3 regions of the Oceanobacillus sp. NCCP-135 genome follow, and region 2 is predicted to be linked to each of the others. Evidence: predicted binding sites of a transcription regulator. Region 2 holds the regulator's gene; each other region holds the start of a gene.
The links. Region 2 encodes Rex, which represses fermentation and respiration genes when NADH is low (regulators of the CRP and FNR family bind a similar motif). Its sites were predicted from a motif close to TTGTGAAATATTTCACAA; they were not measured.

Region 1 (10,186 bases), on a different contig from region 2:
GACAAATTCCTGATAAAGTTCCATATCCTGAATGGATGGAGAGGTAGCTTCTTTAACGATTGGAACAGCATTTCTGTTTTCCGTTCCATACATACTTTCATGTTGAACGCTACCACGATTGGCTTCCTGCTTTTCCAGTGACTCTAGTACAGAATAATCATTTCTTTTACTTTGACCTGAAGCACCTTGAATTGAACCCATTGCTTGGTCAGCGTCCTCCGTTTCTCTCGTGCCACCGCCCTGGATGTTTGTTTTCGTTCCTACATCCAATTCAAATTGGAGAAAGGTCTGCTTTCTGTCACTATTTTGGTTTTCTCGATGCCAAGTGGAAAAGCGTTGATCGATATATTCATTATTATCCTCATCCACTTCTTCTTGATCATCATTCGCCACTTCATCGGTACGGGTTAATTCGTCGAATAATGTATTCATTGTAAAATCTTTTATGTGAGAAATTGGAAAAGTGAAATATTCGTTTAGGCTGTCCTTATAATATGGCGCTAATTGAAATATAATTTCCCTGGATATACGCACAATATCCGATGTGTTGATTGCTTCGAAAATGGAATATAAGATTGGCTTTAATTTTTCTATTTGATCAAGCTGTTTTCCATTTGCTTGGGGGAAATTAGGATCTGGCTGATCTGCTTGTATGATTAAATAAAGGAGGCAGAATAATTCATCAAGCGGGTAGCTCCGGGTCACATTTGTATTTAATTGTGTTTTAAAATAATGCCTGAAAAATTTCCGCCGGACAGCAAAGTCCTTTTTCGTACCAGGTCTTTCTTTTTTTACGATTTCTTCAAGCCGTAAATCCTCCAACAAGGTAATCAGCTGAGAAGCAAATTTTGGCAACCTTGAATCCCTCATGTTTTCTAAATAAACCTTCATTTCCGGGATATCTGAATAATTTAATGTTCCGATTGTTCGCAGGAAAACATCTGTTTTATAACCAGATACCTTAATCATATGATGATTAATATCCCAGTAATGACTGCCGGCAATCTTTCCGTTAACGATATCTATAAATGATCCATAGTTATATTCGAATTTTAAATCAGGAATATCCGATAATACCGTGGCTAGATCCTGCAGCTGCAGGAAAAGATCTGTATCGACTTTCGAGTCATCCCAGCGGTTATACTTCATCTGAGTATCCTCCTTTTTCAAAATAGAGTTTCTGCTAGATTCCTCACAAATTCTTTTTCTCTATCTTCATCCAATTTATCCACAATTGAACGGAGAATTGCTCGTTTTGGAGGAATGATTACACTCATATCACAGGCATCAAGTAATGCGCGAATGGATGCTGCATCTTCAGAAAGCTTACCTTGAGCAACTGCCTGAATAAGGTCAGAAGACAATTTGACAAATAAATCGATCATCGTTTCGTTTGTTTGGTTTGTATTAGATGTGATCAATTGCTTTAATTGTTCGCCTTCAATATAAGGAACTTCAATGACAATAAAACGATTTTTCAATGCTTCGTTTAACGGAACTGTGCCTATATAACCCTCATTGATTGCAGCAATGACATTAAAGCCATCTTTTGCAGTGATAATCTCATTTGTAAACGGGTTCGTTACAGTTCTTCGGTAGTCAAGAACGCCATTAATAAGCGGTAATGTTTCAGGCTTGGCCATATTGACCTCATCAATATATAGGAAAGTTCCATTGTTCATTGCATTTGTTACAGGACCTGGAACGAATTCAATTACTTGTTTATCGTCTTCATATGCTAATGTTTTGAAGCCAAGCAAGCTTTCCGCATCTAGATCGACCGAACAATTGACACTAAACATTGGTTGATTAAATAGATGTGAAAGTGTTTCAGCAAATTTTGTCTTTCCAGCACCTGTTGGTCCTTTTAACAGGATATTTTTACCCAGGCTTAATGCTGTGATTGCATCGATTAATAATTCTATAGAAGGCGGTACATAACCACCATGTCGGATGAGTTCCTGATATGCATCATTGCTTTTATTCTTATTTGCATATAGAATTTCATTTATTTCTTCAGGTAATTTGTAAGTTGTGTTCATCTGTTAGCTCCTTTCAGCAATATTGTAAACTTTATTTGACGGAATAACAAAGTTACCGATATAAATGGCGGGCAGTTCAATGTTGTTTTTATCAGTAAATTATATTACCATTTATAGTGTTGGTATAAACACATTCTACTATTTGTGAATAATATCACTTGGATAAAAATTTTAAATTTTATTGATAAATAAAGGAGAAGACCAGTGAAAATAGGAATAGACAAGATAGGTTTTTATACACCACATTTATACGTTGATATGAATAATTTAGCGGTTGCAAGAAATGTAGAGCCTGAGAAATTCACGATTGGTATTGGCCAGGAAAAGATGGCAGTTTCTCCAATTACACAGGATCCTGTTACATTAGCGGCAAATGCTGCATTGAAAATTCTAGATGATGAAGATAAGGGGAAAATTGATTTTGTTATATTTGGAACAGAATCAGGGATAGATCATTCCAAATCAGCAGGAGTGTATGTTCATCAATTGCTAGGGCTTAATCCTCACGTGCGTACAATTGAGGTGAAACATGCTTGTTATGGAGCCACTGCTGCGATTCAACTGGCAAAAGGACATATCGCATTGAATACACAAAGCAGGGTATTGGTACTCGGTTCCGATATTGCTAGATATGGGTTGAATACTTCAGGGGAGGCTACACAAGGTGCAGGTGCGGTTGCATTAGTTATTAGTGCAGATCCTAAAATTATGGCATTGGAGGATCAAAGCGCTTATTTAACCTCTGACATTATGGATTTTTGGCGTCCAATATATTCAGATAAGGCTTTTGTTGATGGAAAATTTTCGAATGAACAATACATTTTATTCTTTTCAACGCTCTGGGAAGCGTACAAAGAAAAAACAGGTCATGCTTTAAAGGATTTCGAAGCCATTTGCTATCACTTACCTTATACAAAGATGGGATTCAAAGCCTTAAAAACTATTTTGGATGAAGGAACAGAAGAAGATGAAGAACGTTTATTGGCAAATTTTAAAATCAGTACAGAATATAACAGGAATGTTGGTAATATATATACGGGTTCATTGTATTTGAGTTTGCTATCACTGCTTGAACAAAATGAGAATTTAGTAGCAGGATCAAGAATAGGTCTGTACAGCTATGGTTCAGGAGCAGTTGGAGAGTTCTTTACAGGTATTTTGCAGCCGAATTACCGGGAGTATTTACATGTAGAACAACATACAAAGCTATTTACTTCAAGAACTGAAGTAACTGTTTCAGAGTATGAAGAGATATTTGAAGAAACCTTACCCATTGATGGATCAACTCTGGAATTGGACATTGAGAAAGATCCTGCAAGTATTTGTTTGGCAGGAATAATGGACAATATGCGTCAATATGTTAATAAATTGCGATAATCGTGTTGCTACATGATTATTTTGTGCAGGACTTATACAAGGGGTGCAGTTCAAGTAGAGAATTGTACCTTTTGTTTTTACTTTTTTAAAGTAGAAAAAGTTTGTTGCTATTCTAATCGAAAAAAAGATTTTCTCTATTGGTTTTTTGTGAGAAAAGCAAAAATGATACACTGATTACATAGGAGAATTGTATTTTAACTATAGAGTAGCAGCCATTATGGAAATTTCCCCTTTTGCATAATCAATGGAGATACGATTATAATAGCATTAAGAGAGTTACGGTTGTATAAAAGACTTATTACGTCCAGCATCGTTTAGCTGATTTAATTGCTACACTCATTAGCATAGCTATCCACTTCTTAAATGATAGTTCCTCCTTATGCCTTATGTTTCAAGCAATACCTCTTCTAAACTTTTTCTACAAAAAATTCTATTAAACTACGAAGGGAGACGGGATTATGAAATTTTTCCATACAGCAGATTGGCATTTAGGTAAACTTGTTCAGGGTGTTTATATGACAGATGATCAACGTTATATTCTCAAGCAATTTTTACAAGCAATAGAAGAGGAGAAGCCAGATGCAGTGATCATTGCAGGTGATTTGTATGATCGTGCTGTTCCACCTACAGAAGCTGTTCATCTTTTGGATGAAATACTTGAGACAATTGTTATGAAATTAAAAACGCCTGTTCTTGCGGTTGCTGGTAACCATGATAGTCCCAGCAGATTAAACTTTGGAAGCAGTATGATGGAGCAGAATGGCTTTCATATCGTTGGTAACTATACAAAAGACCTCAAGCCGGTTATTTTACAGGATGAACATGGAGAAGTACACTTCCATCTTATTCCATATTGTGATCCAAGTGTTGTTCGTAATGTTTTGGAAGATGACGCCATTCGTACACATAATGATGCTGCCAAAAAAACGGTGGAACAAATCACTGCAAAACTTGATAAAAATGCTCGGCATGTATTTGTTGGTCATGCCTTTGTTACGCCGTTTGGGGAAGAAAAGGAGAATACGAGTGATTCTGAGCGACCGCTTTCTATTGGTGGAGCAGAATTTGTCGATGCTCATCATTTTTCAGCTTTTCACTATACAGCGCTTGGTCATTTGCATCAGGCCCATTATGTCTTAAATGAAACGATTCGCTATTCAGGATCGATCTTAAAGTATTCCATATCGGAAGAGAACCATAAAAAGGGTTTCCATATTGTTGAGATGGATGGAGTGGGAAACGTCTCTGTCATGAAGCGAGAGCTCGTTCCCCGAAGAGATATTCGAACAGTGGAAGCTACGGTTGAAGAGCTGTTAACACATCCTATTAATGAAGACTATGTTTTCGTTCGATTAATGGACGAGGCACCCGTACTTTCACCGATGGAAAAGGTTAGGTCCGTTTATCCGAATGCTATGCATGTAGAGCGTAAGAATTACTCTTTTTCGCCAATGGCTGCTGACGATGAGAGGATAGTGGATCGCAGTAAAATGAGTGATCTGGATCTTTTCAAGGCTTTTTACAAGGAAGTAAAAGGAGACGCACCAACCGAAGAAACGGAATATATTTTTAAAGAAGTGCTTGATGAACTTTTGAAGGACGAAAATGAGAGTTCTAAAAAGATGAAACAAAAAGAATATATATCGAACTAAGCTTTCGTAGAAGAAAGGAGAGAATCAGCGTGATACCACTGAAGTTAAATATGACGGCGTTTGGACCATATAAAAATACAGAAATAATCGATTTTAATGATTTGGAGCAGAATAATTTATTTGTTATTTCCGGAAATACCGGTGCAGGTAAAACAACGATTTTTGATGGAATATGTTTTGCGTTGTATGGCAGTGCGAGTGGGACGGATAGGGAAGATAATAGAATGCTAAGAAGTGATTTTGCCGACGACAATACCCACACCTCTGTTCAACTGGAATTTGAATTGAAAGGACGATTTTATCGTATTTTTCGTCAATTGGGTCATGTGAAACAGGGGAATAAGTCCAAGACTGGTGAAAAATATGAGTTTTTCGAAAAAGTGGATGGAAAAGAGATCCCATGTGTTGACCGCCAAATGGTTTCAGAGATCGATCGAAAGGTAGAGGCAATCATCGGTTTGACAAAGGACCAGTTTAAGCAGATTGTCATGCTTCCACAAGGAGAATTTCGGAAGTTGCTAACTTCGGAGACGGAAAATAAAGAAGCGATTTTACGTAGACTGTTCAAAACTGAGAATTACAAACACTTGAGTGAGCTTTTAAAAAATAAAAAAAATGCCATCATGCAGGAATTTAATCAGGTAAGTCAAATGAGAGATAATTATCTTCAAAGTATTGCTAACGTCTTGCCGAAGCGGGAAGATTCTCTCATATTCAATGTACTTTCTTCAGAACATTATAATGTAAACCAAATCGTAACAGGGTTGGAAAAGGAAGCTGAATTTTACCGGGATAAAATTAAACTGGATCAAAAAAAATATGAAGAAGCTTATCATAAGCATGATCAGAAGCAAACGATATTTCATCAGGCTAAAGCTGTAAATGAACGATTCGAAGAACTAGATAAAAAAGAAAAACAGCTAAAGGAATTACACGTTCAAGTTCCTGCTTATAGTAAGAAAGAAGAACAATTAGAAGAAGCAGAACGAGCTGGCAATATTGAAATTTATGAAAAACAAGTGAATGAATGGCGTAAAGAAGAAAAAGAAAAGTCGATTATTTTAGATAGTGCTAATAATGCCAGTAAGAATGCTGGTAATAACTTAAAAAAAGCTGAAGCGAATTATAAACAGGAAGAAAACAATAAAAGTAAGCGAGAAGATACTGGCAAAAAATTTGATCGTTTAACTGAGTATTTGCCAATCCTGCAAGATGTAGATGAGAGGAAAAAGCACTTACAGGAGCTTGAGATTAAAGGGAAGAAGTCGAAAAGTGAACTGGAACTAGTGAAAAAGAATGTACTTGAAAAAAATGAAGCAATTGAAAAAAACAATGAGAAAATCCAATCGATAGATGATGCGGTTAGTCAGTTAACAGATAAACAACAAACATTAAATGAGCTGAGAGAACAAACAAAGGTTTTACTGGATTTTATAAAAATAAAGAATAGGCAAACAGAATTGGATAAAGAACTTCATATAAAGGAAACAGCTTACCGGAAAGTAAAAACACAGTACAAGGATCTTGAAGAAGTTTGGATGAATAATCAGGCAAGTCTACTGGCGGACCATTTGCATCACGGGGAGGCGTGCCCTGTTTGTGGAAGTCTTGAACACCCAAACAAAGCCGCAGATGAAAAAAGAATAGTATCGAAAGAGCAGCTGGAAGCATTAAAGAAAGAGCTGGATGAAACGGATGGTTTATACCGAAGTGCTGTAGCGAATTCAAATACAAATTCAGCCCAACTGGAAGAGAAAGGAAAAGAAGTAGCAAACTACAATATCCATTCTGATCAGGCTACAGAAGCAAAGAATCAACTAGTTGAGCAGGGAAAGCGATTAAAGAAGGAAGTAGATCAATTACTAAAGCTTCGTGAAGAATTAAAACAACTAAAAAGCGTTGTGGAAAAAGAAAAAGTAGAAACTAAGCAATTGGAAGTAAAGAAAGAACAAATGGATAAATTGTATCAGGACCTGAGGACGTCCTATGAGACTTCCCGGGCCATTTTTAAAGAAAGATTGCACAATGTACCGGAAGAAGTAAGAACTTTATCTGTACTGGAAAAACAAATAAATGAAACAAAAGCACTTAAATTAAAGCTTGAGAAGGCATGGGACGAAGCTCAGACGATGCTCCAGCAAGCTAAAGAAGAACAAACAAGAGTTACTTCCAATTTAGAGCATGCATCCAACCAATTAGAGGAAACTAAAGCTAAGCGTAAGAAAGCAGAGAATCAATTTAATGATGCACTAAAAAATGGGAGATTCGAGTCGGAAGAGAGTTATCGTCAGGCAATAATGCCTGAAGTTGAACGAGAAAAGTGGAAAAATGATATACGTAAATTCAATCAACATTTGTCTGCATTGACTCAGCAGGTAAATGAGTTAAGTGAAGTATTGAAAGAAAAGAAAAGGATTGATTTAACTGCACTTCAACATGAATTGGAAGAATTAAAGCAGGCTTATGAATTTGCGTTGAATAAATTAAATCTATCAAAAGAAAATTATCAGGAAGCCACCAATTTGAAAGTAAATATAATCGATGCTGAAAGTCAGGTAAAAGAGCATGAGTTACAACTTTCAACGATAACAGACTTGCATGATGTTATTAGAGGACAAAACAGCCAGAAAATATCCTTTGAGCGCTACTTACAAATCGAATATCTGGATCAGATTATTGAAGCTGCAAACGGGCGATTAACCCGCTTGTCCAATGGGCAATTTTATTTAATCCGAAGTGATCGTCAGGAATCACGCGGAAAGCAAAGTGGGCTGGCGCTTGACGTATATGATTCGTATACTGGACAAACCCGTGATGTTAAAACATTATCAGGTGGAGAAAAGTTTAACGCCTCCTTATGTTTGGCGCTTGGTATGTCTGATGTTATTCAAAGCTTCCAGGGAAATATAACGATTAATACAATGTTTATTGATGAAGGCTTTGGTTCATTGGACGAGGAATCACTAAATAAATCAATTGACACATTAATAGACATACAACAATCAGGTCGGATGATCGGTGTTATTTCACATGTTCAAGAATTGAAAGCGATATTTCCTGCAATACTTGAAGTTACAAAAACAAAGGAAGGTTACAGTAAGTCTGAGTTTGTTTTAAAATAAAAGAAGTAGTCTGGTATAGAAACTCTACGGAGATGTTTTCATAGCGTTTTTAATCACTCGCTTTCAATGGTTATAGATTAAAAAGACCAATCGTGTTTACTCTCAAAGTAATCCTGATTGGTCTTTTAAACCAACTTATTTGTTTATGATTTTATGAAACAAAAGCTTCACACACTTTAATTCGAATACAAAATGAAAGAAACGATTCTACGTATCTGTTATCATGGATATAGATATTAATAAAATAATGGGGGGTTAATCGTTGGAGTCTAACGTAAATTTAAGTGCAAGGCAAATTCAGAAATTAAAGAAAATAGGTAAGGTTGCCGGGATTATTCTGGGGATCATAATCGTACTTGGCATATTATTCTTGCTTTCTGTTAATTGGATTACGGATTATATATGGATGGGTTCGCTAGGATTTGAGAAAGTGTTTACGACAATTTTTGGAAGTAAAGTATTGTTGGGTGCAATAGGATTTTTCCTGTTTTTAGTGCTTACATATATTACCCTTTCCTGGATTCGAAAGTCCTATATTGGGCATTTTCATAATAATCAGTTGCCACCAATCATTGAAAAACGTAAAACAAGCAGAGCAATAATGCTTGGGATCGCTGTTTTTATTGGTGCAATCGGCAGCACAATCGTTCAAGGTATTGGCTGGGAGCCATTGCTGAAGCTGATGAACTATGTAGGTTTTGGTGAAACAGATCCATACTTCAATATGGATATTTCGTTTTATTTATTTATCCTTCCATTTGTAAAGTTCATTGTTTATATTCTGCTTGGATTGAGTATTTTCTTTCTAGTTTTGGAAATTGGTGCGTATTCCGTTTTTAATATGTATCGAATGAGCCGTTCAGCACAGCTTCATATGGGAACTACATTAGGATTTGCAGGCTTGCTTTTAGCTTGTCTTCATTTACTTTCACCATTTGAAACACTGTTAACAAATCAGGTAAATATATTTCAGGAAAGTGTCGTTCATGGGTTGAGCTATACGGATAAAACAATCAATATTCCAGCATCGTATATTCTTGCAGCTGTTGCTGTTATTGGTACGGTTTGGATGATTATTGCTTTAAATCGGGGAAAGATAAATTCGATGGCAATTCCTGTAATTGCCTATATCGTGTTGGCAATTGCAGGTCAGGTTACATCGTTAGCAGTACAAAATTTCATCGTTTCTCCAAATGAATTTTCCAAGGAACAGCCGTATTTGGAACATAATCTCGGGTTTACAAGGGCCGCCTATGATCTTGATAATATCGAAGAAAATGAACATCCGGGGAATGATTCACTGGATGAGGCAATGTTGGAACGCAATCAATTAACGATTGAAAATGTCCGGGTTAATGATTCCAGACCAATTAAGGATGTTTATAATCAACTGCAAACATTCCGAACGTATTATGAATTTAATGATATCGATATTGATCGTTATGAAATTGATGGGGAATATGAACAGGTGTTTATTGGAGCGCGTGAGTTAAGTACAGTTGATTTGCCGTCACAGGCACAAACATGGGTGAATCAGAATCTACGGTATACGCACGGATATGGCGTTGCTATGAGCCATGTAAACAAGGTAACATCCCAAGGTCAGCCAGAATACATGCTCAGGAATGTTCCGCCTGAGGGGATCCTTGAGGTAACTCGTCCACAAATCTATTTTGGCGAGGAGCCATATAAAAGCGTTATTGTAGATAGTGAAGTAGATGAATTTGATTATCCTTCCGGGGATGAAAATATGACAAATCGCTATGAAGAGGATGCAGGTATCCCGTTAACAGGGATCAACAGATTGCTGTTTGCTTTAAGTGATGGGTCTTTCCGAATGTTAGTATCTGATCAGATAAATTCTGACAGTAAGCTCCTTGAAACTCGTAATATTGTTGAACGAGTGAACCGGATTGCTCCATTTTTTCAATATGATGATGACCCTTATATTTTTGTAAGGGATGATGGCAGTCTTGCATGGATCATTGATGCT
Region 2 (10,186 bases):
CTTCTAATCCAGCATTGTGAGCGATTTGGCGAACTGGTTCTTCCAATGCACGAAGCACAATGTTGGCACCAGTTGCTTCATCACCTTCAAGATTAAGCTCTTTAACTTTGCTTAATACATTAACAAGTGCCGTTCCACCACCTGCAACGATACCTTCTTCAACTGCAGCACGCGTTGAGTTAAGTGCATCTTCAATGCGTAATTTACGTTCTTTTAATTCCGTTTCTGTTGCTGCACCTACTTTGATTACTGCTACTCCACCTGCTAATTTAGCAAGACGCTCTTGTAATTTTTCTTTATCAAAATCAGAAGTAGTTTCTTCTGCTTGTGCACGAATTTGTGCAACTCTAGCAGAAATTGCTTCAGGATTACCTGAACCTTCTACGACTGTTGTGTTTTCTTTTGTAACAACTACTTTGGAAGCACGACCTAGTTGTTCGATTGTTGCACTCTTAAGATCTAAACCAAGATCTTCGGTAATTACTTCTCCACCAGTTAGTGTAGCAATATCTTCAAGCATTGCTTTACGACGATCACCGAATCCTGGAGCTTTAACTGCTACTGCATTGAATGTTCCACGAAGTTTGTTTACAACTAATGTTGCAAGTGCTTCCCCTTCAACATCTTCAGCAATTAATAGAAGTGGTTTACCTTGTTGAACAACTTGCTCAAGTACTGGTAATACTTCCTGGATGTTACCGATTTTTTTATCCGTAATTAAAATATACGGATCTTCAAGTACTGCTTCCATTTTATCCTGATCTGTAACCATATATGGAGAAGCATATCCACGATCAAATTGCATACCTTCAACAACTTCCAGTTCCGTGTTGAAACCCTTTGATTCTTCAATTGTTATTACACCATCATTGCCAACACGTTCCATTGCTTCGGAAATCAGACTTCCAACTTCTTCATCTCCAGATGAAACTGCAGCAACCTGTGCAATCGATTCTTTACTTTCGATTGTTTCTGAAATACCTTTTAACTCTTTTACTGCTGCTTCCACCGCTTGTTCAATTCCGCGACGAACACCAACCGGGTTTGCACCAGAAGTAACGTTTTTCAAGCCTTCTGTGATCATTGATTGTGCTAATACAGTTGCAGTTGTTGTACCATCACCAGCAACATCATTTGTTTTTGATGCAACTTCAGATACAAGCTGTGCACCCATATTTTCGAACTGATCTTCCAACTCAATTTCTTTTGCGATTGTTACACCATCATTTGTAATTAAAGGTGAACCGAATTTTTTAGCTAATACAATATTACGGCCTTTTGGTCCGAGTGTTACTTTTACTGCATCTGCTAATGTATCTACACCACGTAGCATTGCGCGACGTGCGTCTTCACTAAATTTAATTTCCTTAGCCATAAATAAGCCCTCCTCAAATTAAATAATCATACGTATTTTCTATTTTTTAGCTAACAACAGCTAAAATATCACTTTCACGAAGAATTAAGTATTCTGTGCCTTCGTATTTCACTTCAGTACCGGCAAATTTTGAGAAAATAATGCGATCTCCTTCTGACACTTCAAGTGCTACCTTCTCATTATGTTCTGTAACTCGACCCGATCCAACAGCAACAACTTTTCCTTCCTGTGGTTTTTCTTTTGCAGAGTCTGGAAGTACAATACCGCTTGCAGTTTGTTCTTCTTGTTCAACAAGCTCGATAACAACACGATCTCCTAGTGGTTTAATCATGAGATCAGCCTCCTTAATTCCATATCATTTTTTTATTTATTAGCACTCTAACACACCGAGTGCTAATCCCAATTAATATAATAAATAATAAATTTTAAAAATGCAAGTATTGTATGCTGTAATTTTTATTTTTTTTACTAATTTTTTTTACTTATACGAAAGCATTCCTTTAATTAGAAATCAGAATAAGTGCATGCTTTATGCTTTCACCATTAGAGCTTACGCTTCAGAGTATAACGAATTTTAAGAAAGTAAAATACGCTCTCAAGAATCCCTTTAACGATAAGTCGATTTTTCTAGGAATGTCTATATTTTCAAAACCATACTATTATTACAAGCCCGTAAAATATGATAAAATGTGTAGTATGTAAAATAATCATTTAAAGAGGACGTTCAAAAAGTCCGTTAAAAATGACACATCGAGTTTCTTCGTTGGCTTGCTTTTTTGTTCCTTGGAAAAGAAAAACACTTTTCCTGCGTGCTAGAACGTTTCCTCACGTATTAATTGCATACGTTCGGTACTCAAAGTTACGCCGCCTCGAACTTCTCGGTTCTTTTTATCCTCCTTTTTGAACAAGCACTTAAAAGAAATTAAACAATGAGAACATACATAATTGAAGGAGTCGTTGTATTTTGACAAAGCGATATTGGTGGGTCATCATTACCTATATTATTATGCAATTTTCAGGAATTGTTTTTGCACCATTGCTCTATTTATTAACACCTCTTGGTAAAAACGATGCGGTTGTTTATTGGTCGATCTTTAGCTTTCTAGTGGGACTGATCGTTGTATTAATACTAATGAAGCCTACGATGAAAGCACCAATTCATCGTAATGCCGCCTCTACCGGAAGCATTATGCTTTGGTCCATACTAGGTCTATTTATGGCATATTTTGCGCAAGGGATAGCTGTTGCGATCGAAATGAATCTTCTAGGAATTGAGGCTGGCTCTGAAAACACACAAGTGATCATGGATGTAACGCGTGCTACTCCTTTATTTATGATCATCCCAATGTTTATCGCGCCTATTCTAGAAGAAATTATTTTTCGGAAAATAATTTTCGGAAGTTTACATGAAAAAATGAATTTCTTTTTCGCTGCACTATTATCAGCTTTTGTGTTTGGAATTATTCACGGAGAACCACAGCACATCCTAATTTATGCTTCCATGGGATTTGTATTCTCATTTTTATATGTAAAAACAAAACGGATTATTGTACCAATCGTTGTGCATATGGCTATGAATTCTATTGTCGTTCTTGTGCAATATAATTTCACTCCAGAGGATATGGAAAGGATGCAACAACAATTACAAGATATGCAGATGATTCTTATTGGAGGCTAATTATGAGAACTTCACCCCTGGCAATGGCCATTGTATACTTTATTATGGGAGTATTTTTCGTATATATCGCAATATTAAGTGCGGATAAAACAATTTGGAATATTACGACAATCATTATAGCGCTTTTCGCAACCCTGGACTTCGGTGTGAGCATACGGCTGATATCCATTCATTTCCGGTTAAAAAATAAAAAGAAAAAGTAGAAATATGCGTTTAATTAGCTTGAAAGATCAAGCGCAGCACTGGACGGAAAGTGAACAAAAAGGCGACAATAGCAACGAAGCAGGTATCGAAATCAATCCTGGCAAAATAAAGCCTTTTTACTTTAGATATACGTTTTGAAAATTGGATTGATAATGAGAATGATGCGTGAAGCAAAGATAACTAAAGAAGGGGATGATGTTATAATAACATCATCCCCTTCTTTAGTACTACCTGTGTCATAGACAAGCAAAACCCACTACTCTAATCTTCGCTACTCAACGGATAGTGCTTCAAAAAATAAACCAGTGCTTGTAGTTCAATAGCTAAGTCAATATGATGTACTCGAATATGATCAGGAACGGTAATTCGTGCAGGTGTGAAATTTAAAATCCCAGTTATTCCATGATCCACTAAACGATTGGTTATACCTTCTGCTTCACTAGCAGGAATGGTCAGAATTGCTACGCTAATCCCTGTCATTTTTTCTTCCAGGTTTTCAATATGATAAACAGGAACGCCACCAATTTTTTTCCCAACCTTTTCATTATCCACATCAAACGCCATTTTGATTTGTATATTATTATTTTTTAAAAAATTATAATGCAGAAATGCAGTTCCTAAATTCCCAACACCAATTAAGGCAACCTCGGTCAGCTCATCCTGATCCAGTGTTTTTCTAAAAAAACCAAGTAAATACTCAACATTATAGCCATAGCCTTTCTTACCCAATGCTCCGAAATAGGAAAAATCTCTTCGGATAGTTGCTGAATCTACTTTTACGGCCTCACTAAGTTCTTTTGACGAAACACGTTTCTTACCCTGGTGATTTAAATTATTTAAAAATCGATAATATAAAGGCAAGCGTTTGGCAGTTGCCTGTGGTATTTTATTCATTGCTATTCCTTCTTTCACTTCGATAATAATCTCCAGACTTTCCGCCTCTTTTCTCCAAAAGAAACGTTTGGCCGATGATCATTCCTTTATCAATCGCCTTGCACATATCATATATGGTAAGCGCTGTTGCTGATGCAGCTGTCAAGGCTTCCATTTCAACACCTGTACTTCCCTTCGTTTTTACAAAAGCTTCTATTAAAAGTTCATATGTGTTATTTTCGACAAACCATTCAAAGGAAATATCAATTCCTTTCAATTGCAGTGGATGACACATTGGAATCAGATCCGATGTATTCTTCGCTGCCATAATTCCAGCTACCTGCGCAACAGAAAGCACATCACCCTTTTTGATTTTATTACTTGTAATCTTTTCATAAATTTCCCTTGTTACAATTATACTAGACCGGGCAAGCGCCATTCGCTCTGTTTCGTTTTTTTCACTGATATCGACCATTCGTGCTCTACCCTGTTTATTAAAATGCGTGAAATCTGTCATACACTCAACTCCAATATATTAAAAATGGAACATCCTTTATAAATAAATAGGTTCAAAAGTGAAAATAAAAAGGATTGAAAAATTCCAGGCAGCATCGCTCTGATTTGCAGAACGGATACAGTATACGTGAGCAATATGCTTACACAGGATTGTATGCTCACAGGACAAGGAAAGCTTCTCTATACGCCCGTCTCCGTGAGAAAAAGCTATTTACTTTTTCAAGGACGTGACGGCACTTAATAAAAGATCCCCTACGATTTATCATTTTACCGGACTTTTGAACAGCTCTATAAGTTATTTTAACAGATATTCACAAATAAGTCGTGATCAATTTCACAATATTATTGCTTGCCTAATTCAAAATACGATACACTAGAAGAGATGAGGTGAACGAAATGATACTTATGCAATTAAACGGATTATCTAAATCATTTGGAGCAGAAGAAATTTTAGCAAATATAAAGCTTGAAATAAAAAAGAATGATCGGATTGCAATTGTTGGCAGAAACGGTGCCGGAAAATCGACTTTATTAAAAATAATGGCAGGTGAGCTTACCTATGATGAGGGAGAGCTTTTCCAACCAAAAGATCTCACCATTGGCTATCTGTCCCAGCACATGTCTTTAGAGTCAGGAAAAACCATTTGGGAGGAGATGCTGGAAGTATTTCAGCATCTCCTCCTTCAAGAACAAGAACTGCGTGCTATGGAGGAAAAAATGGCAGAAGCTCCGGATATTTCTACTACACATTATGAAAAGCTGCTACATGATTATGATAAATTACAGCAATCCTTTCAACGTAATGATGGATATACGTATGAATCTGATATAAAAGCTGTGCTTACCGGATTGAATTTCCAGGATTTTGACTACGAAACATCTATTAATGAACTAAGTGGTGGACAAAAAACAAGATTGGCATTAGGGAAACTATTACTGAAACAGCCTGCCCTACTCATCCTGGATGAGCCCACAAACCATCTTGATATTGCAACACTTGGTTGGCTGGAGAACTATTTAATAAGCTATCCTGGTGCGGTCGTCATTGTTTCCCATGACAGATATTTTTTGGATAAAACCGTATCGATTGTTTATGAAATATCCCGTCATAAAACAAAAAAATACTATGGAAGCTACAGTAATTTTCTGGAACAAAAAGCACTTGATTATAAGCAGGAATTAAAAGAATTCGAAAAACAACAAACGGAAATTAAAAAGATGGAAGACTTTATCCAACGAAATATTGTTCGAGCAGCAACAACGAAACGGGCACAAAGCCGAAGAAAGCTATTGGCGAAAATGGATAAGATAGATAAACCGCTTGGTGATGAATCCTCTGCATCATTTTCATTCCAGGTTAATAGACGTAGCGGCAATGATGTATTAAAAATAGATAGTCTATCCTTTCGTTATGAGGATGATTCTAAGAATTTGTTTTCGAATATCAAGTTGCATGTGAATCGTGGTGAACGAATTGCATTGGTTGGTCCTAATGGAGTTGGAAAAACAACTTTATTAAAAACAATCCTCGGAACATTAAAACCGGCAAATGGCCAGATCCAGATAGGAACCAATGTGCAAATCGGCTATTACGATCAGGAACAAGCAAACCTGTCATCATCCAAGACTGTTTTACAGGAGCTATGGGATGAGTATCCAACCATCAATGAAAAAGATATTCGCACCGTTTTGGGAAACTTTTTGTTTTCCGGTGATGATGTTTTAAAACTCGTGCACTCCTTAAGCGGTGGTGAGAAAGCCCGACTTGCTTTAGCAAAGTTAATGATGCAAAAGGCAAATTTATTAATCATGGATGAACCTACCAATCATTTGGATATTGATAGTAAAGAAGTGCTAGAAGCAGCCTTGATTGATTTTCCCGGAACCATCATTTTCGTTTCCCATGACCGATATTTTATCAATAAAATTACCGATCAGGTTGCCGAAATAGAGCACGATGGTGTAACCGTCTATTTAGGGGATTATGATTATTATATGGAAAAGAAAGAAGAAGAAGCTGAATTAGAAAGACTTCAAGAAACAGCTGAGATCACGCAAAAAACAGATGAACGAAAGCTTAGCTTTAAAGAGGAAAAACAGCTTCAAAGCGAAAAGCGCAAAAAGCAACGCAGGATTGACGAGCTAGAGGAAATGATAGAGCAGCTTGAATTAGAAATCGAAAAGCTTGAAGAAAAGATGGCACAACCTGATGTCTACCAGGACCATGAAAAAGCATTGGAATTAACGAAGGAGACAAGCTTGATTAAACAGGAGATAGAGCAACTGATGGAAGAATGGGCAGTTTTGCAGGAGTAATTTTTAAAGATAAAATATGTAATAGTAGCCCAACAACCCACGGGAGGTATGTAAATTCATGTAAATGTTGTGCATCACCCTCGCCAACCTGTACACATTCACGCATAAGTCGTGTAAGCAACCCTGAATGTCTTCCTAAACAAATAAAGCCGTCCGAGCACCTATAACCCAACAGTCTCCCTTTCATCTTAAATCATGAAAAGGCGTAGATAAGTTCGTTTCTCTACGCCTCTTTACATGCAAATTTTTTTGGTTCAATCACATTTTGCGGGGAATGTTAGATCAGTTGGTTTATTCGGAACCGGTACAATGTGTATTTAAAGAAACAAACCTATTAATTTTCCCGTACTTTGTGAAAGATCCAATTTTTTATTTTTTTGTTGTAAAAACCTATTTAAACAAATAATCATTTTGTATCGTATGTTCAACAGCAACCCTATATACAATTCCCAATCCAATCATTGTGGATAACACAGAGCTTCCACCATAACTTATCAACAATAATGGAATACCCGTAACAGGCATAATACCCAATGTCATTCCAATATTTTGAAATGCATGAACCAATATTAAACTAAGATAGCCAAAACAAAGGTATGCGCCAAACGATGATTGTTTGTACACATTAAGCCCCAATGTCAGCAGCTTATATAAAAATATAAAAATGAGAAAAATAACAAGTGCACTGCCAATAAACCCAAAACTTTCCCCAATAACAGAGAAGATGAAATCGGTATGGGCTTCCGGAAAAGACACCTGTAGACTGTTCATTCCTTTACCAAATAACCGACCTGAGCCTAATGCCATATATGCCTGATCAAAATGCCATGATGCATCATTTGAGGGCTGTGATGGATTAAACCATGTCATAATTCGATCGATTTGATACGCTTGTTGAGGTCCTACCAGTTCTTTTGCTAGGTCTGTAAATTTTATAATAAATCCTAAGGCTGCTCCTGCAACTGCTGAAATAGTCGCAATCAAGCTTAAAATTATTTTCCAGCTAATACCAGATAATATAATAAACATACCAGCAATAAATAAATACACCATGGCTGTTCCAAAGTCCGGCTGCTGCATAATTAATATCACGGGCAGAACAGTAATGCCCAGAATTTTTGATAATAATAAGGTATCTGTCTTGATATTCGTTACTTCATATTTCGCCTTATGCTTACTTATTACCGCTGCTAAATACAGAATAGTTGTTATCTTGGTAAATTCTGCGGGTTGCAAAGATAACCCAGGTAATTTAAACCAGCTTTTAGCGCCGTTCGTTCTTTCTGCTATAGCTCCCGGACCATCCGGACTTATCAACAAGACAAATAAAACAAAAATTCCAATACCATAAATAAATACGCTAGCTTTATATATTTGTTCTAAATCGAGAAACTGTATGGCAGCAACAATGCAAGCACCTGCCGTAAACCAGACAATTTGTTTTAACACAAAACTACCATCATCCCCGTATTGTTCAAGCTGTTCTGCGTTATATACGGAAAGTAAACTGACAGTAACAAATAATATAAACAAAAATATTAAATCACTCTGTATATAATAGGATTGCTTCTTAGACATGCAAATTCACCAAATTTCTTTTACTTAATCAAACGGTTATACAAGTTATTTAGATAACCCACAGATATATTCACATTCAAACGGCTATTATACAAGTTGTTCACAAAGTTATGCACATTATCCACAGAAAAACATGTCATTTATACACATTTTTAATCCACAAAGAATAAATAGCTATACTAGCATTTTCATCAATTACTCACAGAGCTGTGGATAACATGTGGACTATTTTAACAGCAAAGATGCATTTGCATTTAGATCTAATTCAGATCGCCTTCCCTGTTCATACGCTATCATACCTGCTGCTGCGATCATCGCCGCATTATCCGTACAGAGCTTTAATGGCGGGATTACCAAAGGGATCGCTAAATCAGCAAACTGAGCTTTGAGTTCCGCCCTAAGCCCTTTATTTGCCGCCACTCCACCAGCCACAATCACTTGTTTCACATTATACTCCTTTGCAGCACTGACTGTTTTTGTTGTTAATACGTCAACCACACTGGCTTGAAAGCTTGCAGCTATATCTTCATCCTTCAGTTGTTCTCCGCGTTGTTTTGCATTGTGGATTTTGTTGATAACTGCTGATTTTAACCCACTAAAACTGAAATCATAGCTGCCTTCCTCCAGCCACGCACGAGGAAAATCAATATTCTCCTCACCAACACCGGCTAAACGATCAATCTGTGGTCCTCCAGGGTAAGGAAGCTTTAGCATCCTCGCTACCTTATCATAAGCCTCTCCAGCAGCATCATCAAGCGTTTCCCCAATTACCTCATAAACCCCATGCCCTTTCATCAAAACAAGCTCTGTATGTCCGCCTGAAACAATCAGAGCGAGCAATGGAAACTGAAAATCTTTTTCCAATCGATTTGCATAAATATGTCCTGCGATGTGATGTACACCAACAAGCGGCTTCTGTTTAGCAAAAGCCAAGGCCTTTGCAGAATTAACGCCAACAAGCAATGCGCCAACAAGTCCAGGTCCCTCTGTCACAGCAATAGCATCAATATCCTCCCAGCCTAGCTTCGACGCTTTAAAAGCCTCTTCCAACACGATTGTGATTTGCTCCACATGGTGTCTGGAGGCAATTTCTGGGACGACTCCACCAAAACGTTTATGACTATCAATTTGTGATGCAACGACATTGGAAACAATCTCCCTACCATTTCTGACGATGGCAACAGCAGTTTCGTCACAGCTTGTTTCAACTCCAAGGATATTCACATCTTTATTCATATTAAATTCACCCACATAACTAACGCATCCTCTTGATTATCTGTATAATAATTCCTGCGAATTCCACCAGGTACAAGTCCAAATTTACGATATAATCCCTGTGCTTGAATATTTGACATTCTTACTTCAAGTGATAGACGGGTTACTCCCATAAGTATTGCTTGTTGGATCGTATATCGAAATAGCTTTTCACCAAATTTATAGCCACGGTATTCAGGCCTTACAGCAATATTAGTTATTTGCGCATCATCTATAACAATCCATGCTCCAACATAGCCAACAATTTTTTCGTCCAATTCAATGACAAAATAATACGCATGATCATTATCCACAATTTCCTGATAAAAAATATCGATGGTCCAAGGAGTTGTAAACGATGCTTTCTCTACTTCCATTACTTGATCCACATC
Region 3 (10,186 bases), on a different contig from region 2:
AATAAAAAGAAGTAACCGCTCTTGGGCTTTACATGCGATTACTTCTTTAAATTTACTTCCTATTAAAATCAATTACTTGCCCCAACCAATTTCCCATCTTCCAGTTTTTGTGTTTCTAAAGACTGGCTGAAATCTTTCTCCGATAAATCAGCTTCCCGTTTTCGCTGAATTACCATTACCAAAATAATCAGTCCTACTCCAATCCCATCGGACAATAATCCTGGATACATCATCATAAAGCCACCAGGAATTAGTAACAGCCGCTCAAAGATAGCCGCCCTTGTTATCATCCAACCAATAATCCCAGCTGCCAATGTTACCACACCAATTACTGCTGACATGAAAGCAATAATAATCTGAGCTACAGACCCATCCATCAGCAATGAAGGTTCCAGTACAAACATAAATGGTACAATAAATCCAACTATGCCTAATCTGACAGCCGAAAATCCCACTCGATTCGGGTTGCTGCCTGAAATCCCGGCTGCTGCAAAGGCTGCCACTGCAACCGGTGGTGTAATTGCTGAAAAAATAGAAAAATAAACAATAAATAAATGTGCTGATAACGTAGATACACCTAATTCAATTAAAGCTGGTGCTGCCAGCATGGCTGTTAAAATATATGCTGCGGCTACAGGCATTCCCATCCCTAAGATAATACAAATAATCATAACTAAGAATAATGTAGGAAGTAGCATCCCTTCCGTTAATCCAAGCACTATACTTGTTAATTTCCCTCCAAGACCAGTGGACATAATTCCAGCTATGACTAAGCCAGCAGCTGCACAGGCGGTTGTAACAGGGATAGAAGCTTTTGCTCCATCAACCATAGCAGCCATAATTGCTTTGACATTCATCCGCTTATCTTTACGGAACCAGCTTACAATGACAATAGATAGAATGCCATAAAAGCCAGTTCTTGATGCACTATAGCCCTGTATCAGGAAAAAGACTAAAACAACTAAAGGAATAAAATAGTACCATCCTTCCTTCAATACCATAGAAATACGGGGTATAGCTTCTTTAGCAGTACGTGGCAGGTCCAGTCTGAATGCCTCGAAATGAATCATCGTTAACAGCGAAACATAGTAGAGAATTCCCGGTATAATTGCTGCGATAACAATGGATCCATAAGACATTTGTGTTACTGCTGCCATCAGGAAAGCGGATGAGCCCATAATTGGCGGTAATATACTTCCTCCTGTAGATGCAGCCGCTTCCACTGCGGCTGCAAATGATGACTTATAACCAGCTTTCTTACTTACGGGAATCGTAAAAGCACCAGTTGTAACAACATTCGCTGTTGGACTTCCCGATATAGATCCAAAAAATGCACTGGCAAGAACTGCTACCTTCGCAGCACCACCCTTTGATCTTCCTGCTACAGCTGTAGAAAGCTTGAAGAAAAACTCACCCGCTCCTGCTTTATTTAGAAATGACCCAAATAACATAAACATAAATACAAATGAAGCCGCTACTGCTATTGGGGAACCCCATAGACCATTAAAGCTAAACGCCAGATCGTCCAAAACCTCCACAACTGAAAACTCCCGATGCCACATAAGCCCATTTAAATGATGACCCCATAATGCATAGCTGATACCAATTAAAACAATAACAATAATCGGAAGGCCAATCGTTCTACGTGCAGCTTCAATACTAAGAATAACAAACACCAGGCCAAAGAAAACATCCCAATTTGTTAACGTATCCATTATTGGAATTCTTTCCGCAATTCGTTCTGCATGATAAGTGAAATAAATTCCTGCACCCAAGGACAGAGAGCTGCAAACGTAATCAATACTTGTTGGCACATTCTTGTGTACTGTTTTTTTAGAAAAGCTATAGACTAAAAAAGTCAGTCCTAAAATAAAAGACAGATGAATTGCCATTTGGTTGATTGGATTTAATTTTCCCCAAACAACAGACCAAATCTGAAATACAGACAAAATGAATGCAAAAACGGAGAAAATTTTCAAATGAATCCCTGGTAATTTTCGCTTATCCCCTTCTTTAAGCCAAGCGGTTAAATTGTCTTTTAAGATCAAGATTCAAAACCTTCCTTCTACAGCCAAACACTGTTAGAATTTACCTAAACGGTTAATTGTGTAACCCTTTTTCTTCAAAAAACTTTTGAGCTCCTGGATGAAGCGGGACATCACCAACATCCATCATATTATCAGCTGTTAAGTTTTTAAATTCTTCATGTACTGTACCCAGATAGTCAAAATTATTGTAAATTCCTTTTGTAATTTGATAGACTTCTTCTTCCGGCACATCCTTATGCACTAATAATATTACTGGTGTATTAACTGTATCGATATCCTGCTCCAAAAAATGATAACTTCCAGCTGCAATTGTTCCGGCTTCCATTCCCAGGTTTTCAGATATCGACTGAATTACTTCCTGATTTAATGAAAGTAATTTGAAATCTAATGTCGTCGACGCCTCCATAATATCACTCGAAGGAACAGACACTGCGTCTCCAGTAGCATCAATGCGATTATCAGCCATCAATTCAAATGTTTTAGCACCACCTAAATGGTCAACCGATCCTCCCCAGGAAATGATATCCTCATAAGTAACACCGTATTCCTGCAAAATATTCCGGGTGATAATTTCACCAGCTGACCCTTTTTGATCAACTGCCAAGCGGAATGGAACCTGATGTTCAATCATGTCATCAAAAGAATCATATTCCGTATCTGCCCTTACAATAAATTGATAATAATTTGCCGGGATAACGACACTTATTGCCCGAATTTCCTCATAAGCTTGATTGTATGGTTCCTCTCCAATGTACGCTGCATAGGCAGTCATTGCATAGGACAATCCATAAGGGACAGTATTAGTACCCACTGTTTGCGGATTTTCTACGATCCCACCCGGTTCAACGGTAATGATGGACCCATCATGCTCCCGTCGGACTGATTCTGCAACACCCTCTGTAAACACAGACCAGGCACCACCGGTACGCCCCCCTATAATTGTTGTTTGAATTGACTCGCTTGCATCTGAATTAGAGGCAGCACCTGATATAAATTCCTTTTCCGATCCACATCCTGCTAAAAAAAACAAACCCAGCAGCAAAAAAACAAGTTTATAAATTTCATTGTTTAACATGTTTAATCCTCCTAACACATTTATTTTTTGTTACCCTCTTTAACTTGCAAACTGATATCCAATGCCTTTACAGAATGGGTTAAAAATCCTAAAGATATATAATTGACACCTGTACTCCGATACGATGCTAGATTTTCCAATGTGATTCCTCCGGATGCCTCGATTACAATTGATTCAGGTACATACGATGCAAACTCCTTTACCTCTTTCGGTGAACGGTTATCAAACATAATCACGTCAGCACCTGCATCAACTGCCTCCAGCACTTCCTCTTTCGTCTCTGTTTCCACTTCTATTTTTACCATATGACCAATTTTTTCCCGTACCGCGTGTACCGCTTTCGTAACGGACCCAGCAAAAGAAATATGATTATCCTTAATCATTACTCCATCATACAGACCCTGTCGATGGTTTTTCCCACCGCCGGTAGTAACGGCGTATTTATCAAACATACGCAATCCAGGAACTGTTTTTCTCGTATCACAAATTTGAATAGAAGGATCATTTAATACCTCCACACATTCATTTGTAATCGTCGCAATCCCACTCATGCGCTGTATCAAATTTAATATGACTCTCTCACCTGTGAGCAAATGAGCAATCGATCCAGTCACTTTTGCAATTTTCTCACCTGCAGTCACCTTATCGCCATCTGTTATATACAAAGTAACTTCCATCGAGGAATCGAGTAAATGATAAGCTTCTTTTATGATTCCCAACCCAGAAATAATTCCATTGTCTTTTGCAATAAATATACCCATGCCTATCTCTTCCAGCGGAAAAATAGCTTGACTTGTTATATCATTATCTCCAATATCCTCCAATAATAATGATTGGAGCAGAACTCGTAATTTTAATTGATTCATCTGCTAAACCCCTTTTTCATGAAATGAATTACTGTCTTTTATGTGAAAACATTCACATACAAAGCACTACTTTGTAAATAAATACTGTAAAAATGCCTTTCTATTATAAGTATTATCTGCAAAATCCTATCCAGTGAAAATATCTAACAGTAAATATTGCTGTCTTGACATCTATGTTTACATAAGATTATTATAATAGCAAGAGTTTTTTTTGATTGCCGGATAATTTATTCTAAATTATTATAGACAATCCTCCCAAGTTCGCACCAGATATGGTATTGAATAAAGTGGTAATATATTAAAGATTTTTTGAGGAGTAGCTGTATGAAAAATAATAATAAAATGTCCTCTACAAAGAGGCAGGAACTTATTTTGGATATGTTAAATCAAGCCGAGCATCCCATTACCGGGGGTGAATTCGCCAAAAAAATGAATGTGAGCAGACAGGTAATTGTCCAAGATGTATCCATTTTAAAAGCAAAAAACGAACCTGTTATTGCGACAAGCCAAGGTTATTTGCTTATGAATCAACGAAGTGACGAAACCGTACAACGGATAATTATTGTATGTAACCACACACCCGAACAAACAAAAAAAGAACTTTACTGTATTGTTGACCATGGCGTTACGGTTAAAGACGTAATTGTAGAGCATGCTGTTTATGGAGATTTAACTGCTTCCATTATGGTGAGCAGTCGAGTAGAAGTGGATCAATTCATCAAAAAAATTAATGAGACCAATGCTTCCTATTTATCAACCCTGACCGAAGGCATCCATCTCCACACGTTGGAAGCAGATACGATGGATAAAATTGAAGCAGCATGTGATACGCTAGAAGAAGTGGGAATACTAGTTAAATAGATCACTGCGTTGGGTCATTATACAAATTTGGTAGTACCGGGAAATGACATTTAATATTTCCCGGTCCACCTTTCACCCTCTACATCAAAGATAGCGATCAATCTATCAGTGATTGTCTTTATTTTATATCCTTAAAGATGCAACATATTTATCCTTGTAAAAATCTACAATATACATTGCTGTTTTTTTTCTCTATAAAAGAAAGCTCCGGATGTTCATGTAAATAACGGCGAATTTCAATAATTTCATTTTTTCGTGATTCAAGCATTTTCATTAATTAATCTTTCATATCCCCAGTTCCTATTAGTGATCTATTAACTATAATGTTATCAGATAAAACCTTCATTTAGGCAAAAAGAACGAAATAATTTATTGACAAAAAATAAATTGTCATGATAGCAGGTATTTTTTCAGGTGCTTTAAAACCTCTCAATCAATGCCTTTCTTTCTATTTCCAGGGCCGCTAAATCTGCTTTCTGTTTTCCCATTTCCACTTTTAAATTACTTGTTATCCGACCGACGTTTGATTGTTGACTTCTGGCTTGTTCCAAAGAATCTTGAATCCTTCCTTGGACCATCCAATCGGAAAGTATCCCATCAAAGAAAAAGTCTGCAAATTTCAATAACTTGGAAATATCTACATGCAATTCAGCAGCTTCATTAACATCTAGCAATTCTTTCTGGAAGCTTCGCATTTTAGTCTGAGCTTGGTGTATATATGCTGTAGCTTCATCGATATGACTGTGTTTGATAGCCCCTGTGATCACCCCACCACCATACAAATCGAATGTCCCCCAACCTGCAGCACTCTCAAGTGAAGTTATAGCATTGGCGAGCGCATATTTGACAGTTTCCCCTGCATTAATAGCTTCTTCCAATTCTGTAATAAAGGCCTGTATATCCCCTTCTTTTTCACTTAAATCGTATAATTCACGAGCAGATGCAGCATTGCTTGCATTAATCATTTCTTCTTTTACAGCTAATATATTTTGATATTCAATTTCAATGGTTACCACATCTTGTAATTTATTCTCTAATACCATTATAGATTCATTGATTTCCTTTTGTGTTTTACTGGCTTCCTTCAGTTGCAGTTGAACACCCACAACCTCCTGCTTTTCCTTTCGCAGCTTTTCTTCTTTTGCACCAAAAAATGTTTGAAACAAGCTGGTCAATCCAATTCCTTCCAGCTTCTTAACATCCTTCGTTTCTTCCGTGAGCTGATCCTCGAGTTCAGTGATTGTATCCTCAATTCCAGATAATTCAACTCTGTAATCTGTCAATTGTGTTTGCCATTTTTTCTTCCTAGTCATTTTCCCTTTTATTTGAACAAGCTGATCATTCAGATCTTTGTACATATGTATTTCCCCCTTGTTAATCAATACTGCTTCTGTATAATTTTACGATTAAGAGATAAGGAAGGTTTCATTTCCCTACTAAAATTATCCAGTTCTTACTTGTTTTTTCTACAAGGCTCTTTTCGTAAACTTTGGGACTGCACTTCGTTCGCCCCACCAAAATACTGTTACTTTTTAGCCTTCTCAGGTGATGTAAACTGCGACGTAATTATTGTTTGCTATAGAATTTTTATAATCGCCGTTCTGGATCGCTCCGGGCGGATGCTTTCCGCGGGCACGGCCTTAGCCTCCTTGAGAAAATCACTCTGCGGGGTCTTCGGACACGTGCTGTTCCCGCAGGAGTCACCGCCCTCTGCTCACCCGAACTGGTGAGGTGGTTTGATGTTTTAAAAATTGAATACTAATGCAGTACATCGGCAATAACCGGAAATCCAGCGGAGGAAACACATTGTAGACTCCCGCGGGAGGAAAGGCATAGGTGAGACCCCGGAGTGCGAAGCACGAGGAGGCTCACCAGCCGCCCGCAGAAAGCGAAATGTGTTTCCGGAGCGAATCCCTGCTCTCAACCAGCGTTTGCAAATGATTTTCATTGCGTCGCACTTTACATCAACTACGGGGCAGATAACAACAAGTCTTTTGGTGGGTCGAGTAATCAATTATGCGAAGAAACAGCCTGCCACAAAACCTCTAACTGCTATTCGTCAGCAAAAAAATAACGATACCTTTATAAAGTATCGTATGCTTAGGTTGAATATCTATATAATTCAGCAACACTTGAGATTCTCAACTCTCAAACCTTGCATGAATATTATTTCTCTTATAAGTAGGATTGCTAAATTCATATACTTCCATGGAAAGTGCTAAATAGCGTTTTACAAACAAGTCTGCAAAATGATTTTCCATCTTACTAAACAGATCGTCAGAAAGAGCCTGTTTATCTTTGTGGGAACGACCTTTTCCAAGCTTAAGGGTGGCGTGGACAAACGCATCATCTGCTGAACCATCTGCTATGAGATAATCAGTCAGCTCAATTGCTCTAATCCGTAAGCCTGCAATTGGAATAATATGCTTATGGAAACGAAACACTTCGTTCACTGTTTGAAGTAATTGTGGTATATCTGCCTCTGTCTTAAGATTATTCGTATATTCAATGTAAAAATGCGGCATTTATTCTCCTCCACCTTATTTTGCCATAGTCAATGTATCCTCACCTGTAATGGTATTAACAAGCCTGCCAATTCCTTCAATTTCAGTTATCACTTCATCTCCCACCTTCGTATCAACAGACCCTTTAGGTGTACCGGTAAGAATAATATCCCCTCTATTTAATGTCATAAAGCTACTTAAATATTCTATCAATTCAGATACACCTAAAATCATGTCAGCAGTAGTACCCTCCTGTGTTATTTCACCATTAACATATGTCCGCAATGTCAGATTCATCGGATCGTCTATGTCCTGAGCATCTACTAGCCAGGGACCGAGTGGTGTACAGGCATCACGGTTCTTCGCCCGAAGATTGGGGCGATAATAATTTTCCAGATAGTCACGCATCACATAATCATTCGCAACCGTATAACCTGCTACATAGTCATACGCATCTATCTCCTTCACATTCCTTGCAGTATCTCCAATTACCACTGCTAATTCACACTCGTAATGCATAAAGGTAACATCACTGGGACGATACGTCTTGCTAAGGTGACCAGTAAATGTATTTGGCCCTTTTAAAAATACTAAAGGCTCTTTAGGAGTACTAAAGTCTAACTCTTTTGCATGGTCATCGTAATTTAGACCTAACGTAAAAACAGTACGGGGTTCTACAGGTGGGAGCCAGATTACTTCTTTCTCATTTACAATTTGGCCATCATTCAATTGCATTTTTCCATTCTTTTCAATAGCATGCTGGATCGAGCCATTATAAACTACTCTGGCATGTTTCATTTCACAATTCCCCCCAGCAAATTTCTCTCACTTTTGATTGTATTTTGTAACTTTCCAACCCCATCTATCTCAATTTGAACATGATCATTAACCCTCGCCAGTGGCGCATGCTCCGGGACACCGACAAGTAGCGTATCTCCTTCATATAGTGTCATAAATGCAGTGACGTCGGCCAGAAGTCTGCTAATTGGGCGTATGAGATTACTTGTGTTATTTTTCTGTTTTAGTTGACCATTAATATATACACGAATATTCAGTTCATCTGGTTTTTTCACAGCTTTACGTTCAATTATCCAAGGACCTGCCGGGCAAAAACCATCACGGGCTTTTTCCTTCACTGCCGGTCGGTAGACACTCTCATGCGGAATACTAACATCATTAACAACTGTGTATCCAAATACATAGTCAAATGCCTTATCTTCCGGTATCTTTGTAGCCTGTTTACCAATTACTACCCCTAAAGCTGCACCTATTTCCAGTTCAGAGATATCCTCCGGCAGTGGAATTTTTGCATCATTACTAATTAAAGTATTAGCTGGCTTAATATACAAAATTGGTGCTTTTGGGGGCTCTTTGTATGGCTTCTTGTACATCGAAGCTTTCAAAGTTTCATATGCACCTTTGTAGTTTAATTTGGTACCATAAACGGTTCCTGATAATGGATTATCAAAAGGAAGTTTATCCATAGCTATTTGCTCACCATTGATACCCACAATATCTCCTTTAAAATCTACAGTGCCTTGAATAAATTGCTGCATTCCCTTTAATTTTAGCTTCACACTAATCATCAGGACACTCCTTTCATTTTCAAAACGGGCTATAACATACAGAAAAACAGACCAGTACTTTACTGGCCTATAAAGCTTATTTATCACGCATTAACGGGCAGTAATACCCCCAACTCCAAGTGTGAGAAATCCCAAATGTGAAGGTGGGGGAGGACCTTGTGTCATACCCTTGCGGTATAAACAGCCCGTAAATTTCCTGATTCTGATCAAGGGTCTTTAGGTCATATCATGAAGTACTAACATTCAGTGGGGGAGGAAGGGAAGCCCCCACTGAATGAAGTTTCACTTTATAAAGCATTATTCAAATACATTCCGGTAGCTTGATAACTGCCATATTTTCCACCATAAAATGTTAATGGATTGCCATCCTTCAAATCAAGTTCCAGCACTTTCCCTATAATTAATGTATGGTCACCCACAACGTAGGTTTGATCCACATCACAAACAATGGTAGCTAAGGCATTTTTTATGACTGGCATTTCATTTTTAAAAGCAAAATTTATTTCTTTTTTTGCTTTCTTCTGTCCCGCAAAATGCATCGAGATCGATTGCTGTTGATCAGAAAGAACATTGACAGCAAACTTTCCGGATGTATTAATTTTCTTCAGCATGTTAGCATTATTATCAATTGAAACAGTAATCAGCTTGGGATCCAGCGATACTGACATGAAAGCATTAGCTGTCATCCCATGGACTTCGGTTCCAACCTTTGTTGTAATTACCGTCACACCAGTCGCAAACTTCCCCATTGCATTTCGAAAAACGCTATCATCCAAAATAATTCTCCTTTCTAATAATTTAGCTAAAATCTAAACTATAAAATCCGGCTTTCTTTGTTCTAGCTTTGCCTCTTGAACAACTACACGTTTACCTGTATTAAAATCAACAAATGGCATGGCCTCATTAAACCAGCTATCGGGCGGCTCATGCCCCCAGAATGTCGCACGCTGCGGGTCATCCAAATCCCAGCGAATAGGTTCAAAGTCAGCATCGCCTGTAAAATAATCCCCTGTATACAATTCAATACGGTTACCGTCAGGGTCACGTAAATAAAGAAAAAAGGCATTAGATAGCCCATGACGGCCTGGTCCTCTTTCAATACTCTTCGCATACCCCAATGAGGCAAGTACGTCACATGTATGAATCACACTCATCGGATCACTTAACCAAAATCCTACGTGATGAAGCCTTGGGCCCTGACCATTCATAAAGGCAATATCGTGAACGGCGGGCTTGCGATGAAGCC

Region 1: the regulator Rex is predicted to act here: its motif matches at 2,185-2,202, upstream of AC6HVZ_RS00485 (hydroxymethylglutaryl-CoA synthase).
Region 3: the regulator Rex is predicted to act here: its motif matches at 4,030-4,047, upstream of nadC (carboxylating nicotinate-nucleotide diphosphorylase).

Annotation. Positions count from the first base shown of each region.
Region 1 is NZ_BAAKSZ010000001.1:105,986-116,171, forward strand. Features, by position in the region: gene AC6HVZ_RS00475 (vWA domain-containing protein) at 1-1,149, opposite strand, end outside; gene AC6HVZ_RS00480 (ATP-binding protein) at 1,167-2,042, opposite strand; gene AC6HVZ_RS00485 (hydroxymethylglutaryl-CoA synthase) at 2,247-3,419, shown strand; gene AC6HVZ_RS00490 (exonuclease SbcCD subunit D) at 3,878-5,071, shown strand; gene AC6HVZ_RS00495 (AAA family ATPase) at 5,101-8,193, shown strand; gene AC6HVZ_RS00500 (UPF0182 family membrane protein) at 8,456-10,186, shown strand, end outside.
Region 2 is NZ_BAAKSZ010000048.1:2,776-12,961, forward strand. Features, by position in the region: gene groL (chaperonin GroEL) at 1-1,375, opposite strand, end outside; gene groES (co-chaperone GroES) at 1,422-1,706, opposite strand; gene AC6HVZ_RS18625 (CPBP family intramembrane glutamic endopeptidase) at 2,340-3,053, shown strand; gene AC6HVZ_RS18630 (DUF4305 domain-containing protein) at 3,056-3,256, shown strand; gene AC6HVZ_RS18635 (redox-sensing transcriptional repressor Rex) at 3,519-4,151, opposite strand; gene moaC (cyclic pyranopterin monophosphate synthase MoaC) at 4,144-4,647, opposite strand; gene AC6HVZ_RS18645 (ABC-F family ATP-binding cassette domain-containing protein) at 5,043-6,962, shown strand; gene AC6HVZ_RS18650 (FtsW/RodA/SpoVE family cell cycle protein) at 7,353-8,540, opposite strand; gene tsaD (tRNA (adenosine(37)-N6)-threonylcarbamoyltransferase complex transferase subunit TsaD) at 8,766-9,776, opposite strand; gene rimI (ribosomal protein S18-alanine N-acetyltransferase) at 9,773-10,186, opposite strand, start outside.
Region 3 is NZ_BAAKSZ010000001.1:91,152-101,337, reverse strand. Features, by position in the region: gene AC6HVZ_RS00445 (TRAP transporter permease) at 69-2,048, opposite strand; gene AC6HVZ_RS00440 (TAXI family TRAP transporter solute-binding subunit) at 2,101-3,123, opposite strand; gene nadC (carboxylating nicotinate-nucleotide diphosphorylase) at 3,144-3,989, opposite strand; gene AC6HVZ_RS00430 (transcription repressor NadR) at 4,314-4,850, shown strand; gene AC6HVZ_RS00425 (hypothetical protein) at 5,270-6,208, opposite strand; gene AC6HVZ_RS00420 (5-carboxymethyl-2-hydroxymuconate Delta-isomerase) at 6,992-7,375, opposite strand; gene AC6HVZ_RS00415 (fumarylacetoacetate hydrolase family protein) at 7,391-8,152, opposite strand; gene AC6HVZ_RS00410 (fumarylacetoacetate hydrolase family protein) at 8,149-8,940, opposite strand; gene AC6HVZ_RS00405 (flavin reductase family protein) at 9,228-9,716, opposite strand; gene hpaD (3,4-dihydroxyphenylacetate 2,3-dioxygenase) at 9,750-10,186, opposite strand, start outside.